Flocculibacter collagenilyticus: one gene and its partner. The protein of the gene in region 1 interacts with the protein of each later gene in a pairwise test. Links are inferred from orthologs where the notes say so. Each region holds a gene or a part of one and is shown on either strand. Other genes may lie near its edges.

Region 1 (3,284 bases):
TTCTACAATGACACCGGCTGGCTCAAGCCCAGCTAATCGAGCTAAATCGCAGCCAGCTTCCGTATGCCCTGCGCGTGTTAATACACCACCATCTTGTGCTTTTAATGGGAAAATATGCCCTGGCTGTACAACATCACTGGGTTTTGCATCTCTTGCCACTGCAGCTTTAATAGTGCGAGCACGGTCAGCTGCCGAAATACCTGTTGTTACCCCTTCTGCGGCTTCAATTGATACCGTAAAGTTAGTTGAAAATTGCGCATTATTTTCATCAACCATTAATGGCAAATTTAACTGCTGACAGCGCTGTTTAGTCAGTGTAAGGCAAATAAGACCTCGACCATGTGTTGCCATAAAGTTGATTGCTTCTGGCGTGACATAATCTGCCGCCATAATCAAATCACCTTCATTCTCACGGTCTTCATCATCCATTAGGATAACCATTTTTCCATTTTTGATATCTTCGATAAGTTCTGCAGGGGTATTGAGTGACATCTTAGACCTTATATTTGCGTTTAGTTGTGTAGAGTAAAATGTTTAATAGTTTTCTTAAAATTTATTTCAAAAAGCCAGAGCGAGATAATAAGTCCATCGTCACATTATCCTTATTATGCTCTGTTGAAGACTGCTCTTTATGCGTTAGTAGCTTTTCAACGTACCTAGCCATCACATCGATTTCTAGGTTAACTAAGCTACCCACTTTTAATTGGCTAATTGTTGTTTCTTGCGCTGTGTGCGGCACAATCGTTAATTTAAATTGCGTTTGCTCAACATCATTCACTGTTAGGCTAATGCCATCTATAGTGATGGAGCCTTTTTCAACGATATATTTAGTTAAATGGGAGGGAGCCGACAACCAATATTCTACAGCCCGCCCTAAGTTCTGTATTTTTTCTACTTTTGCAACACCATCAACATGCCCACTAACAATGTGGCCACCAAGTCTGGTGGTTGGTAAAAGGGCTTTTTCTAAGTTAACAGTTTGTCCAGCACTGTAATGTGCAAAGCCTGTTTTATTAATGGTTTCAACAGAAACATCAGCTTCAAACGTATTTTCATTAAACGCCACAACGGTTAAACACACCCCGTTTGTGGCAATACTATCGCCTAAATTAACATCGCTTAAATCAAGTTCACCTGTTGCAACTTCTACGCGAAAATCATCACCATATTGACGGATTGAGTTAATCGAGCCAACCGCTTCAATGATACCTGTAAACATTCAGTGAACCTTTTAATGTGTTAAATTTATCTTTTGGACTGAGGAATAAGGCGATACTTCATATCATCCCCCACTTGTGTTAATTCAGTTTTTGAAAAGTGTAATACGTTTTCCATATCACTTATGGGGGCAAGTGTAAGCATATCCAAGGCTTTATCGCCAAGTAACTTTGTTGCTTGATATAAAATTAACTCGTCAACTAAGTTTTGCTGCATAAATTGCCCACATAACGTAGCGCCCGCTTCAAGCCAAACATTATTTAGCCCCGCAGCACCACACCATGTTAGTAACGCAGTTAAATCTACTTTTCCTTGCGAATTAGCTTCTAGTTCAACTTCTTCAACATGTTCAGGCCATTGGTAACTAGATTGACAGGTTGATTGATTATCAGGCTTAGTACGCACCAACACGATTTTACTTAATACAGAAAATAACGCTAAATCAGGTGTTAGGCGATGCTGGCTGTCGATGATAATTCTAACCGGCTGCCTTCTTAACTGCTCATCAATAGCATTTAATTTGAGGTGTGTTTGCCAACGAACGTTTAACTTAGCATCGTCTTGAAGCACAGTATCAGCACCTGACAAAATTGCGCACGATTGCGCACGGTGTAACTGAACATCGTTGCGGGCTTCTGGACCTGTGATCCATTTACTAAGGCCGTTTTCAAGTGCCACTTTACCATCAAGACTAATTGCTAATTTTGCCGTTAAAAACGGTAAACCTGTTTTCATTCGTTTGATAAAGCCCGGATTAAGCGCTTCCGCTTGCGCTGTTAATAATCCAGTATCAACACTTATGCCTGCCTCAGTAAGTATTGACAATCCCCGACCACTGACCTGTGGATTAGGGTCTACCATTGCAACCACCACTCTTGCTACTTTGGCATCCACCAATGTTTTAGCGCATGGCGGTGTTCGGCCGTAATGACTACATGGCTCAAGCGTAACGTAACAGGTAGCACCTTCCGCCTGCGCCATAGCTTGTTTTAATGCATTAACTTCCGCATGAGGGCCACCCGCATAAAAGTGCGCGCCCTCACCGATTATCTGGTTATTTTTTACAATCACGCAGCCAACATTAGGATTGGGCGATGTAGTAAATTGCCCTTGCTTTGCAAGGTGAATGGCACGAACCATCATTTCATAATCAAATTTATTAAAGTGCATTATATTAGCTCATTTAATATTGCTAGTTCTGTTACGGGTTAGCTTTTACTGATTAGCTTTTACTGATCAAGCTTAGCAATTTCTTCACCAAACTCTTTCACATCTTCAAATGAACGATATACCGAAGCAAACCGCACATACGCCACTTTATCTAGCTCTTTTAACCCTTCCATAATGAATTGACCAATTAACTTACTATCTACTTCACGCTCGCCAGTGGCTCTTAACTTGGCAAATATTTTATTAATCTCTAGCTCGATTGCTTCAGTATCAACTGGGCGTTTTTCTAACGCTCTTTGCATACCATTGCGCAGCTTGTCTTCATTAAATGGTTCACGCGAGCCGTTTTGTTTTACCACTTTAGGCATTACAAGCTCAGCACTTTCAAAGGTGGTAAAACGCTCTTTACAATCAGAACATTCACGACGACGCCTAACTTGGTGGCCATCTGCAACCAAACGAGAGTCAATCACTTTAGTTTCGTGCGTACTACAAAAAGGGCAATGCATCCGCTGTTTCTCTATTTATTACTTTATTTTACAAATTGAAGCAAAAACGGCCGCTAATGCGGCCGAAATATTAATGGTTATGCTTGTACATAGTATTACGAATTATGCGTATACAGGAAACTCGCTACATAATGCTTTTACTTTTTCACGAGTTGCTTCAACCACTGACTCATCATCAGGGTGGTTAACCAAGCCATCAATTACATCGCAAATAAACCCTGCAACCATACCAGCTTGTTCTTCTTTGAAGCCACGACGTGTAATTGCAGGTGTGCCTAGTCTTAATCCAGACGTAACAAATGGCGAGCGTGGGTCATTCGGTACCGAGTTTTTATTCACTGTGATATACGCACGGCCAAGAGCAGCGTCAGCATCTTTACCAGTAAT
Region 2 (3,151 bases), 1.6 Mb from region 1 along the record:
GGCTCTAGAGCATCAATGACGTTCATGGTGTTAGTAACCAGTGCGAGTAATTCCTCAATGAGCTCTGACACCTGCGATTGCACTGATAATGCACCAAATAACACGTAATAATCGATACCTGCAATATTGTCTATTGCGATAGTCGATAGCGGTAAATACTTGTGACTTTTTAATAGTTGATAGTCAATTTGCTCAGGATGCTGAAATTCATTACGTTCAACTAAAACAGATTCAACCAGAATTTGTTTTTCGCTTACAGCAAGCACTACAGGGAGGTCGCCGTACTGGCGAAAGGTAAGTTGTAATGCATCTTCTTGCTCAATAATGTCGACGTGATAGTCGTTCGCGAAGTTAGTGTTAACTAAGTCCTGTTTTAATTGTGTAATTGTTATTGTCATTTTACGTCCTGTCGTTTTTACACTGTGCCGAACTATAAAGTTGTAGTTATTAATAGTCAACAAAAGTTAAAAATATTTAACTTATAATAATTATTTTTAATTAATAAATTGAACAGAAAGTATCTTCTGTTACTATGTGCGTACTTTTACTGGGTCTTAATAATTAAAACGTATATGCCTAAAAAATCAGAAGATATTTCGCAAGAATTACAAGCTGTATTAATGGTCTCTAAACAAGAGTGGAAAGATACACTAAGCACTTGGCTTTCTGCTTTTATCAGACGTGCAAACATTGATTATAAATTTTTATCAGATGAGCTATGGCGGCGTTTTAGGGTAAAGCAAAAAGTCACGAATTTGCGCTCCAAATTTTCACAGGGCACGGTAGATGGGCAACTATTATTGCAGATTTTATTGATATGCGAGCAAACAGTAAATCTTGAAGAGATTGAAGAAGTGTATCAAAAGTCGGTTAAACAGAATCAAAAAAATAAGGCCAATTAAGGCCTTATTTTTTTAGCAATTATAAGCCAAGTTTCTTTTCCAAGTAGTGGATATTAGTTCCACCGTTTTGGAAGTTCTCATCAGCCATAATATCTTTATGTAATGGCGTATTTGTTTTAATACCACCAATCACAATTTCATTAAGTGCATGCTGCATACGCGCAATGGCTACACCACGGTTTTCGCCATAAGTAATTAGCTTACCAATCATGGAGTCATAATTCGGCGGTACACTGTAACCTGCATATATGTGCGAATCCCAACGTACACCTAAACCACCAGGTGGGTGGAAGCGGTCAATACGGCCAGGTGATGGGATAAATGACACTGGATCTTCAGCATTTATACGACATTCCATAGCATGACCACGGATCACAATATCGTTTTGACGCAACTTAAGCGGTTGACCCGCAGCAACTCGAAGTTGCTCTTTTATTAAGTCTACTCCAGTTACCATTTCAGTCACGGGATGCTCTACCTGAATACGTGTATTCATCTCAATAAAGTAGAACTCACCATTTTCGTATAAAAACTCAAATGTTCCTGCGCCGCGATAACCAATTTCAATACAGGCTTGTACACAACGAGAGCCAATAAAGTCGCGCATTTCCGGAGTAATGCCCGGTGCAGGCGCTTCTTCAACTACTTTTTGGTGGCGACGTTGCATGGAACAGTCACGCTCACCTAAATGAATGGCATTACCTTGGCCGTCAGCAAGTACTTGCACTTCAATGTGACGTGGGTTTTCTAGGAATTTTTCCATATAAACCATGTCATTACCGAACGCTGTACCAGCTTCAACTTTAGTCATTTGAATTGATTTAATAAGCTCGTCTTCGCTACGAACTACACGCATACCACGGCCACCACCGCCGCCAGCAGCTTTAACAATCATTGGATAGCCAATACGTTTGGCAATAGCTCTATTTTTAGCAGGATCGTCGCCTAGCGGGCCATCAGAACCTGGTACGCACGGCACACCCGCTTTTTTCATTGCTTCAATTGCTGACACTTTATCACCCATTAAGCGAATGGTGTCAGCGGTAGGGCCAATGAAAATAAAACCGCTGTCTTCTACTTGTTCAGCAAATTCGGCATTTTCAGCTAAAAAGCCGTAGCCGGGATGAATAGCAACAGCGTCGGTAACTTCTGCTGCTGCAATAATACGTGGAATGTTTAAGTAACTGTCGGTAGACGATGCTTTACCAATACAAATTGATTCGTCTGCCAGCAGTACGTGCTTTAAGTCTTTATCTGCAGTTGAGTGAATTGCGACTGTTTTAATACCTAGCTCTTTGCAGGCACGTAGAATTCTTAACGCAATTTCACCACGGTTTGCAATTACAACCTTGTCTATCATGGCAATTAGCCTTACTTTCTGGATTATTCGATAACAAATAGAGGTTGGTCAAATTCGACCGCGTCTTCGTTTTCTACAAGAATTGCTTTTACTACACCTGATTTATCAGACTCAATTTGGTTCATCATTTTCATGGCTTCGATAATACATAATGTATCGCCCACTTTTACCTGTGAACCAACTTCAACAAAGTTGCTGGCATCTGGCGCTGGCGCGCGATAGAAAGTGCCCACCATAGGTGAACGAACTTGATGGCCAGCAACGCCACTTGCAGCTGGCGCGCTTTCAGCTGGCGCTTGTTGTGCAGGAACACTAGCTGGAGCAGCAGGCGCTTGCGGTGCAGGCATTGGTGCTGCGTAAGTAGCTGGAGCCATCACAGGGGCTGAGCTATGGCGGTTAATGCGAACCGACTCTTCACCTTCAGTAATTTCAAGTTCGGCAATGCCAGACTCTTCAACTAACTCAATCAACTTCTTTATTTTACGAATATCCATAATATATGCCCTATAAATTATTTATTCTTTGTTTGCAGCTGTTCGATCGCTGCTTGTAATGCAAATTGATAACCTTGTACGCCAAAGCCTGTAATGACACCTTCTGCAATGTCTGACAAATAGGAATGATGCCTAAATGCTTCTCTGGCATGTACGTTTGAAATGTGAACTTCATAAAAAGGTATCGCAACGCTTAACATTGCATCACGCAATGCCACACTGGTGTGGGTAAATGCTGCGGGATTAATTATTATGAAGTCGACTTTTTCAAACGCTTGATGAATTTGTTCAATTAAAACGTGTTCAGCGTTAGCTTGTACCGCAGTTAATTGCACATTAGCTGTAGCAGCTTGCGCAGTTAACTGCTCATTTATTTGCGCTAACGAATGGCTACC

What was found.
Region 2: the proteins of ribD (region 1) and accC interact in binary tests that used the Escherichia coli proteins (3 or more experiments, as listed by UniProt). The link is inferred for Flocculibacter collagenilyticus from one-to-one orthologs.

Annotation. Positions count from the first base shown.
Region 1 is NZ_CP059888.1:2,440,104-2,443,387, forward strand. The notes cover bases 318-3,268. They hold ribD (bifunctional diaminohydroxyphosphoribosylaminopyrimidine deaminase/5-amino-6-(5-phosphoribosylamino)uracil reductase RibD), read right to left. Parts: upstream 2,389-3,268; coding sequence 1,246-2,388; downstream 318-1,245. Other genes in these bases: ribBA (bifunctional 3,4-dihydroxy-2-butanone-4-phosphate synthase/GTP cyclohydrolase II), read right to left, coding at 318-492; HUU81_RS10845 (riboflavin synthase), read right to left, coding at 554-1,219; nrdR (transcriptional regulator NrdR), read right to left, coding at 2,448-2,897; glyA (serine hydroxymethyltransferase), read right to left, coding at 3,000-3,268. In the rest of the region: more of ribBA, read right to left, coding at 1-317; more of glyA, read right to left, coding at 3,269-3,284. UniProt on the Escherichia coli protein: Converts 2,5-diamino-6-(ribosylamino)-4(3h)-pyrimidinone 5'-phosphate into 5-amino-6-(ribosylamino)-2,4(1h,3h)-pyrimidinedione 5'-phosphate.
Region 2 is NZ_CP059888.1:823,895-827,045, forward strand. Bases 93-2,910 are described here. They hold accC (acetyl-CoA carboxylase biotin carboxylase subunit), read right to left. Parts: upstream 2,263-2,910; coding sequence 922-2,262; downstream 93-921. Other genes in these bases: HUU81_RS03535 (DUF2170 family protein), read right to left, coding at 93-398; HUU81_RS03540 (DUF6471 domain-containing protein), read left to right, coding at 573-902; accB (acetyl-CoA carboxylase biotin carboxyl carrier protein), read right to left, coding at 2,286-2,756; aroQ (type II 3-dehydroquinate dehydratase), read right to left, coding at 2,774-2,910. Also shown: more of HUU81_RS03535, read right to left, coding at 1-92; more of aroQ, read right to left, coding at 2,911-3,151. UniProt on the Escherichia coli protein: This protein is a component of the acetyl coenzyme A carboxylase complex; first, biotin carboxylase catalyzes the carboxylation of the carrier protein and then the transcarboxylase transfers the carboxyl group to form malonyl-CoA.